4 regions of the Aquabacterium sp. G14 genome follow, and region 2 is predicted to be linked to each of the others. Evidence: predicted binding sites of a transcription regulator. Region 2 holds the regulator's gene; each other region holds the start of a gene.
The links. The regulator FNR, encoded in region 2, switches genes on or off when oxygen is low (the NO sensors DNR and NnrR bind a similar motif). The targets are predictions, from matches to a motif close to TTGATNNNNATCAA.

Region 1: a site for FNR is predicted at 1,397-1,410, ahead of WIT60_RS00410 (ribonucleoside triphosphate reductase). Genes of this name have one in related genera too.
Region 3: a site for FNR is predicted at 1,115-1,128, ahead of WIT60_RS04630 (putative zinc-binding protein). Genes of this name have one in related genera too.
Region 4: a site for FNR is predicted at 1,215-1,228, ahead of WIT60_RS03975 (oxygen-binding di-iron domain-containing protein). Genes of this name have one in related genera too.

Annotation. Positions count from the first base shown of each region.
Region 1 is NZ_JBBEYB010000001.1:76,964-79,162, reverse strand. Features, by position in the region: gene WIT60_RS00410 (ribonucleoside triphosphate reductase) at 1-1,304, opposite strand, end outside; gene WIT60_RS00405 (cyclic di-GMP phosphodiesterase) at 1,531-2,199, opposite strand, start outside.
Region 2 is NZ_JBBEYB010000003.1:231,479-233,677, forward strand. Features, by position in the region: gene ccoG (cytochrome c oxidase accessory protein CcoG) at 1-249, shown strand, start outside; gene WIT60_RS05515 (nitrogen fixation protein FixH) at 273-533, shown strand; gene WIT60_RS05520 (hypothetical protein) at 632-931, shown strand; gene fnr (fumarate/nitrate reduction transcriptional regulator Fnr) at 987-1,814, opposite strand; gene hemN (oxygen-independent coproporphyrinogen III oxidase) at 1,912-2,199, shown strand, end outside.
Region 3 is NZ_JBBEYB010000003.1:41,709-43,907, reverse strand. Features, by position in the region: gene ubiU (ubiquinone anaerobic biosynthesis protein UbiU) at 1-918, opposite strand, end outside; gene WIT60_RS04630 (putative zinc-binding protein) at 1,234-1,686, shown strand; gene WIT60_RS04625 (methyl-accepting chemotaxis protein) at 1,699-2,199, shown strand, end outside.
Region 4 is NZ_JBBEYB010000002.1:363,146-365,344, reverse strand. Features, by position in the region: gene WIT60_RS03980 (DHA2 family efflux MFS transporter permease subunit) at 1-288, shown strand, start outside; gene WIT60_RS03975 (oxygen-binding di-iron domain-containing protein) at 389-1,162, opposite strand; gene miaA (tRNA (adenosine(37)-N6)-dimethylallyltransferase MiaA) at 1,298-2,199, opposite strand, start outside.

The DNA of each region.
Region 1 (2,199 bases), on a different contig from region 2:
TCGTCGGTGCGCGCGAGCAAGGCGGCCTCGTCGCCCTTGAACAGATAGCCCAGGCGCGCGCAGTTGAGGGTCACCACGCCCAGTGAGCCGGTCTGCTCGGCCGAGCCAAACAGGCCATTGCCGCGCTTGAGCAGTTCGCGCAGGTCCAGCTGCAGGCGGCAGCACATCGAGCGGACCATGTTGGGCTCCAGGTCCGAGTTCAGGAAGTTCTGGAAATAGGGCAGGCCGTACTTGGCCGTCATCTCGAACAGGCGCTCGGTGTTGGGGTGCGCCCAATCGAAGTCGCGGGTGATGTTGTAGGTGGGGATGGGGAAGGTGAAGGCCCGGCCCTTGGCATCGCCCTGCATCATGACCTCGATGTAGGCGCGGTTGATCATGTCCATCTCGGCCTGCAGGTCGCCGTAGGCAAAGGGCATTTCCTCACCGCCGATGACGGGCACCTGCTCACGCAGGTCCTCCGGGCAGACCCAGTCAAAGGTGAGGTTGGTGAACGGCGTCTGGGTGCCCCAGCGCGAGGGCACGTTGAGGTTGTAGACCAGCTCCTGCATGCTCTGGCGCACGGCCTCGTAGCTCAGTGCGTCCTTGCGGATGTAGGGGGCCAGGTAGGTGTCGACCGAGCTGAAGGCCTGCGCCCCGGCCCACTCGTTTTGCAGCGTGCCCAGGAAGTTGACCATCTGCCCCATGGCGCTCGACAGATGCCGAGGGGGCGCCGACTCCACCTTGCCGGGCACACCGTTGAGGCCCTCGTGCAGCAGGGTGCGCAACGACCAGCCGGCGCAATAGCCCGAGAGCATGTCGAGGTCGTGGATGTGGAGGTCGGCCTCGCGGTGCGCCCCGCCGATGGCGGGCGGGTAGACGTGGGTGAGCCAGTAGTTGGCGATCACCTTGCCCGACACATTCAGGATCAGCCCGCCCAGCGAGTAACCCTGGTTGGCATTGGCGTTGACGCGCCAGTCCTGCTGCGAGAGGTACTCGTTGACCGAGCGCTCGACGTCCACCGCGCAGGCCGCATCGGCACGCAGCATCTGGTGCTGCTCGCGGTAGACGATGTAGGCGCGCGCCGTGTCGAAGTGACCGGCCTCGATCAAGGTGCGCTCAACCTGGTCTTGCACCTGCTCCACCGTGGGCACGCGGCGGGTCAGGTTCGCCACGACCTGGGCGGCCAGTGCCTGGGCGCGATCCTGCCCGAACTCCCCGGTGGCCCGGCCTGCGCTGGCGATGGCCTCCACGATTTTGTCGGCGTGGAAGGTGGCCGCCGTGCCGTTGCGCTGGATGACGGCAACCGGCGTCTCGGACCCGGTCATTGTTGGAACTGGCATGAGTCAAACCCTATATATAGTGCATTTTCTTTGTGAAAACACTATATGTAGTGTCATGACTCCGTCTACCAACGAGTTTGACCTCACTCAAACCGAGTCAAAATCGCCGTCAAACGATGGGTCAAGCCTTGCATGGACACAGGGCGGCACATCCTGAGCACCCAGAAGTCGGGTCAGGAACAGGCGTCAACCTGCCATGAAAGCGCGCGCTTCAACCCGGCTGGTTCCAGAGCTGATCGAGGTTCTGGAACCCCCACTGGCTCTTGGACTCGCGCGAGACGATCTGGTCCACGGTCTTGCCCAGGTCGAGCAGCTCGACCGGGATCGGTTGATTCGATTTGGTCGAGAAAAACACCCGCACGATGGGCGACAGCAGCGAGCCGCTGCCTTGCTCCACCACCACGGCCAGACGGCCGGACTGCAGCTTGACCAGCGAGCCGGTGGGGTAGATGCCGATGCTCTTGACGAAGGCCTGGAAGACGCGATCGTCGAAGTGGCCTTCCTTGGTCCAGGCCGCCATCTTCATCAGCGAGTCGGCCGGGTCCCAGCCCGCCTTGTAAGGGCGGTTGGAGGTGATGGCGTCGTACACGTCGCACACCGCGCCCATCTTGGCGTACAGGCTGATCTCATCACCCTTGAGACCCTTGGGATAGCCGCGGCCGTTGATCTTTTCATGGTGGTGCAGGCACACGTCCAAGGCCACCGGCCCCACGCCACCGCCTTCCTTGAGGAGCTTGTAGCCCTCTTCGGGATGGCTCTTCATGATGGCGAACTCTTCTTGCGTGAGGGCGCCGGGCTTGTTGAGCACCTCCAGAGGCATCAGGGCCTTGCCCATGTCGTGCACCAAGCCAGCCATGCCGGCTTCGCGCGCCTGCGACTC
Region 2 (2,199 bases):
GAGCGCGTGCAACGCTATCGCGTGGGCGTGGAGCAACTCAATCAAGCCAAGGTGCAAGGCGGTGAGAACGTCGTCTTGGGCCCAGCCGAGGCGCGCTGGGTGCCCATCGCCGTGCGGATTCCACCCGAGGTGGGTGCGCGCATGGGCTCGGGTGCCACCGGCGTCACCATCCTGGTGGAACAATTGCGCCAGGGCGACGCGCCTCAAGTGGATGTGCGTGAAAAGACCACCTTCATGGTCCCGCGCTGATCCCTCACATTTTTGGACTTGACATGACACAGCCTCTCTCTATGCAAAACCCGTCCACCCCGGTGGACAACCCGCCCTGGTACCGCCTGCCCATCGTCTGGATGGTGATTGGTGGGCCGGCCGTGGTCGTGGTGGCGGCGCTGATCACCGTCGGCATCGCAGTCAAGAACGTCGACCCCGTTCTGGACACTTCGGCCTCGCCGACGCAGAAGGAGGCGCCAGCCTCGAAGGCGCGCAATCACGCCAACGAAGACGCGACGCCTACGGCACCTGCCGAGAAGTGAGTGCGTGCGTGTCGCCTGCGCCCTAGGGTTTCTTCTGGTGAAGGATGGGGCCTATAGGCGCACCATGTGTCCTGTCTCCCCACTATCAGGAGCAGGGCATGACGAGCAACACGCTTCGCACCGCGCAGGTCCTCTGGCCGGCTTTCTTGATGGCCGGCGTGCTGGAAATGCTGGTTTTCAGTGTGCTGGATCCCTCCGCACTGAGCTTCGGTAACTGGCACCCTGACGCCACCACGGTCTATAGCCTGGCGTTTTTGGCCTTCTGGGCCTTGATCGCGGCGGCCGCCGCGACGTCACAATGGATGGCGGCGGCCACGCAGTTCGACGAATCATCCGCCGAACGTGTGCCGCGTCAACGTCGGCGACGCGCCTCCCACCGAACCGTCCAGCACGTTTGAGTCGAGCAGCAAAAAGCCCGCACGCAGCGGGCTTTTTCGATATCGAAGCGCTTTATCAGCCCTTCACGCTGTTCACCAGGGCCCGCAAGCCCGCCTCGTTGGTGATTCGGATGTCGCGCTGCTTCACCTCCAGCAGTCCTTCGTCCTGGAACTTCGAGAAGGTGCGACTCACCGTTTCGAGCTTCAAGCCCAGGTAGCTGCCGATTTCTTCACGCGTCATGCGCAAGACCAGCGCCGACGACGAGAACCCGCGGGCGTGCAGACGTTGCGTCAGGTTGAGCAGGAAGGCGGCGAGGCGCTCTTCAGCACGCATGCTGCCGAGCAGCAGCATCACACCATGGTCGCGCACAATTTCGCGGCTCATGATCTTGTGGAACTGATGCTGCAGGTCCGAAAACTCGCGCGACAGATCTTCCAGTTGCCCGTAGGGAATCACGCACACCTGGGAGTCTTCGAGGGCGATGGCATCGCAGGCGTGGCGGTCGGTGCTGATTCCATCCAGGCCCAGCAGTTCACCGGCCATCTGGAAACCGGTCACCTGATCGCGGCCATCTTCGGAAGACACACGTGTCTTGAAAAAGCCGGTACGCACGGCATACACCGAACGGAAGGCGTCGCCGGTGTGGAAGAGGGCGTCGCCGCGCTTGACGGTGCGACGTGTGGCCACCAGCGAATCCAGGTGGCTCAATTGAGGTTGGGTCAAGCCGACAGGCAGGCACAACTCACGCAGGTTGCAGCTGGAACAGGCGACCTTGAAGGCGTCCAGCTTGACGCCGCCACAAGAGGCCTGTGACTCCGCAGGTTCACCCTGACGGCCTTGGGGCTGATTCGTGGAAGTACCGGTGCCAGTGACGTCGGTGATCGGAAAAATACTGTTCAACATGCGTAACCTCAAAGCCTGCCCGATTGTTGCCGCAATGACGGCTGAGAAATTGAGTTAGATCAACCCTGATGGCCATGAGTTTGGCACAGTGGCTCACATGAGTGAACCTGTCATCATTTCCGTCGTGCCAAACACGCCCGTTGTGTCCCGCGACATGCTGTCGCGGCTGGACGTCAATGGGCCACGGTACACCTCCTACCCGACTGCCGATCGGTTTGTGGAGGCTTACGGGCCTGCTCATTACCGTCAGGCACTGCAGCAGCGCGCGGAAGGGGGTGGTGTCATTGGCGGTGCGGCAACACCTTTGTCAGTGTACGTGCACATTCCGTTTTGCGAATCGGTTTGTTATTACTGCGCCTGCAACAAGGTCATCACCAAGCATCAC
Region 3 (2,199 bases), 190 kb from region 2:
CTCGGGCTGTGCCTTGCACGCGTCAATGGCCTGCCGCCAAGTGCGCGTCACCTGCTCCACATAGGCTGCACTGCGCTGGCGCCCTTCAATCTTGATGGCCGACACGCCTGCTTGCATCAGTTCGGGCAGGATGCCCAGGGTATTCAAGCTGGTCGGCTCTTCGATGGCGTAGTCCACCGTGCCGTCCACATCGAAACGGCCCTTGCACAGCGTCGGATAGCCGCGCGGCTCATCGGGCTCGAAGCGGTCGATGAGGATGCCGCCCAGGCGCGCGTCCACCCGGTCGCCGCACTGGTCCCAGCGTACCGCCGATGGCGGAGAGCACACGCCTGCGTTGTTGGGCGACTGGCCCGTGGCGTAGGAGGACAGCGCGCAGCGCCCTTCCACCATCACGCACAGGCTGCCAAAGCCAAAGACCTCGATCTCGACCTTCGTGTTGCGAATCAGGTGCGCCACCTGAGACAGCGTCAGCACGCGCGGCAACACCGCACGCTGGATGCCATAGCGCTCACGGTAGAACTCGATGGCCTCGTAATTCGTAGCCGAAGCCTGTACCGACAGGTGCAAGCGCAGCTCGGGATGCACCCGCCGCGCATAGGCCATCACCCCCGGGTCGGCCAGGATCAGGGCGTGGACCCCGATGTCAGCCGCCATGTCCACCGCATCGAACCAGCGCTGCGGCTGCTCGGCCTGGGCATAGGTGTTCAGGGCCATCAGCACCTTGCGACCGCGGTCGGTCGCGTACTGCACACCCTGTCTCGCCTGCCTTGGGTCGAAGTTCAAGCCCGCAAAATTGCGTGCGTTGGTGGCATCTTTCAAGCCCATGTAGACCGCGTCGGCACCGGCATCCACCGCCAGTTGCAGCGAACGCAGCGACCCTGCCGGACACACCAGTTCCGGGCTTCGAGTGGCATTCATCTCCAGCCTTTCATCTCCAACCGGACGCGCGCACCCCACGGGCAAACCCTGATCCGATTCACCGGCCGGATTCTGAGCACAGCCCACACACCCCACTTTGAGATGCCGCAAAGCAAGCCGACCGGACGACCTCACCCGCGCACCCCATCGTTCCAAAGAACGATGGGGCCTTAGCACATCGTCCGATCAGCCAGTCTTGATGCACGACAAGAAAGGCCCGCTTTGCAAGCGAAACCCCTCCACAAATCCGTCTCGCAAGCTCATCATCCGTGCACCCATCGTTAACCCGAACCCGATAACCATTCGGTCCCCGCCATGGCTCGCGAACACGAACAACTCTCCCTGGTGTATGCCTGCTCAGGCTGCTCCAGTGCCGCGCAACTTGCCAATCACCTCGCCGTACGGCTGGACCGAGAGGGCAACGCAGAGATGTCTTGCATTGCCGGTGTCGGCGGACATGTGCCCAAACTCGTCCGGACAGCCCAGGAAGCCGCGCAAACAGGTCGCCCCATCATCGCGATCGATGGATGTGCGCTCAGCTGTGTGCAGGCATCGCTGGCCCAGCACGGACTGGCACCTACCGTGCACATCCAGCTGGCTCATCGGGGGGTCAAGAAGGTCTACCGCACTGACTTCGATGAGGCGCAGGCCCATGTCCTGCTGTCCGAGTTGAGGGATCAAGTGCTCACCCTGAACATGCAGTACGCAGCGCGCCACGCGCGCCCACCGGCCGCTCCCGCCTCGCCCACCGAGACAGACCGGCACTGAAAGGAAGCCACCATGAAATCCCTCCACCTCAGCATTGGCCAGAGACTGGCCCTCGGCTTCGGCATGCTGCTGCTCATGCTTGGCATGGCGGCCATCATCGCGGGCCTGCAGTTTCAGCACATCAGCGAGAACAACCAACAAATCATGGAAGTGGAATGGCGCAAATCGGAAGCCGCCGCCTTCGTGGACGCGACCACCCGCACCAACGCGCGCCACACAATGGCCCTCCTGCTCACGGACGACCCACAGCGTCGTGCCCAGCTCAATCAGTCCATCAACGACAACAGGGCGCGCATTGATGCCGCCATGCAGACGCTGGACGAGTTGGTGTACCGACCTGAGGCCAAAGCCCTGATGCAAGAGATCAAAACCCGACGGACGGCATTTGTCGCCTCATTCAACCGTGTACGCGAACTGCGTGCCCAAGGTCAGCATGACGAAGCCGTTCGTGTGATGAACGACGACACCCTGCCGGCCATCGACGCGTTGCAAGCCCCCATCAGCGCGCTCACG
Region 4 (2,199 bases), on a different contig from region 2:
TGGGACGACCGCGCCACGATGCACCACGCGCATCTCACCGAGCACATCACCCGCACCGACCCGGGAGCGATGAGCGCATTCGATACCTTGATGGCTCAGGGCTTGAGCTTTGAGCAGGCAGCCGCGCAGGTCACGCGCCTGATTGACCAGCAGGCCTTCACGCGCTCGGCCAACGACGTGTTCCTGGCTTCGGCCGTGCTGTTCGTGTGTCTGATTCCGCTGGTGTGGATGGCCAGTCGCCCTCGGCCTCGAATGGCAGGGCCGTCGGACGCGGGTGGGGCGCACTGAGGTGCTCCCCACGTGTGGCCGCTTGTTGCGCCGCCCATGAAAAAACGCCCCTCGGGGCGTTTGGTTGTGGCGGCCAGGGTGGCCTGTGCGGGCGACGAGATCAGACGCCCGGCACGGTGTAGTTGGCGTCGGTCATCAGGTCGATGCCGCACGACAGGCCTTCGACCCAATCGATGAACTCCTTGACGGCGGGGCCGGCCATCGGGGCGCCGTGCTGCGGCACGATCATCTGGATGTCCATCTGGCGCACCATGCGAGCCCAGAAACGCAGGATCTTGCCCGACACCATGTAGCGGCGGTGGAAGGCTTCCATGCCATTGGGCAGCGGGGACAGCGAGGTGATGTAGTCCGACGCCTTGTTCTTGCCCAGGAAGTTCACCCCCAGGTCACCCGAGAACAGGATCTTGCTGATCGGATCGTAGAACTGGAAGTTGCCTTCGGCGTGCATGAAGTGCGCCGGCAGGGCGATCAACTCGCAGTTGCCGATTTGGATGTGCATGCCCGGATCAGGGATGCCTACCACGCGGCCCAGCGTCTTGCCCGGCTTGCAGAAGTGGGGCACGAAGCGCTCCCACAGGGTCGAGACATACAGCTTGGCGTCGGGCGTGGCCGTCATCCAGCGGTCGAGCGAGGCGATGATGTCCGGGTCTGCGTGCGAGGCGATGATGGCCGACAGGCGCGAGGGCGGGAAGTACTTGGTCATGCCCAGGTACAGCTCGCTGTAGGCCAGGTTGCCACCCGGGTCGATGATGGCGCCGGTGTCGTCGTTGACGATCAGAAACTGGTTGGCTTGAACAGCCTCACCGCCCTCCATGCTGAGGTCGGAGAACATCAGGCACACGTGGCCCTTGTGACGGAATAGTTCGTGAGGCATGTTGAATCTCGATCAAGAATTGCCAGGGTAGGACGATCTTGCGTCAACGGAGTTAACTCAGATCAAAACTACTGGAATTGACCGAAATCATGAAGGCCAGGTGTTGCGTGCACGATGCAGCCTCACCCACACGCCTCACCGGCTGAGGTGCAGAGCTTGTCGAATGGCTGGCAAGGGGTCGCCGACATCGCAGGGCACCACATGCCGTTGCGGCATGCTGCGCAGCCACGTGATCTGGCGCTTGGCCAGTTGCCGCGTGGCGGCAATGCCCTTGTCCATGACATCGCGCAGCACGGCGGGCCGATCAAGATCGAGGCCCGCATCCAGCGCCTCCCACACCTGTCGGTAGCCCACGCAGCGGATCGAGGGCAGGCCCACATGCAGATCGGGACGCTGACGCAGGCGCTTGACCTCGTCGATGAAGCCAGCGGCCATCATCTGCTCGAAGCGCAGCGCGATGCGCTGGTGCAGCCAGGCACGGTCGTTGGGCTCCAGCGAAACCAGAATCGCATCGTGCACGGGCGTCTGCTCGCTGCCGCGGGTGTGGAAGGCCGACAGCGGGCGACCGCTGCTGTGCCACACCTCCAGCGCGCGCTGGATGCGTTGCGTGTCGCCCGGTGCCAGACGGGCGGCGGTGATCGGGTCAACCAGAGCCAGTTCGGCGTGCAGCGCGGCGCTGCCGCGCACGGCCATCTGGGCATCGAGTTGCGCGCGGATCACCGGGTCGGCGGGCGGCAGTTCATCCAAGCCTTCCAGCAAGGCCTTGATGTAAAGCATCGTGCCGCCCACCAGCAGCGGGGTGCGCCCGCGGGCACGTATCTCGCCCATCAGGCGGTGCGTGTCCTGCACAAAGCGTGCGGCGCTGTAGCTCTCGGTCGGGTCGAGGATGTCGATGAGGTGGTGGGGCACCTGGGCGAGTTCGTCGGCCGTGGGCTTGGCGGTGCCAATGTCCATGCCCCGGTAGATCAGGGCTGAATCGACGCTGATGATCTCCAGCTCGATCTCGCGGGCCAGCGCCAGGGCCGCCGCGGTTTTGC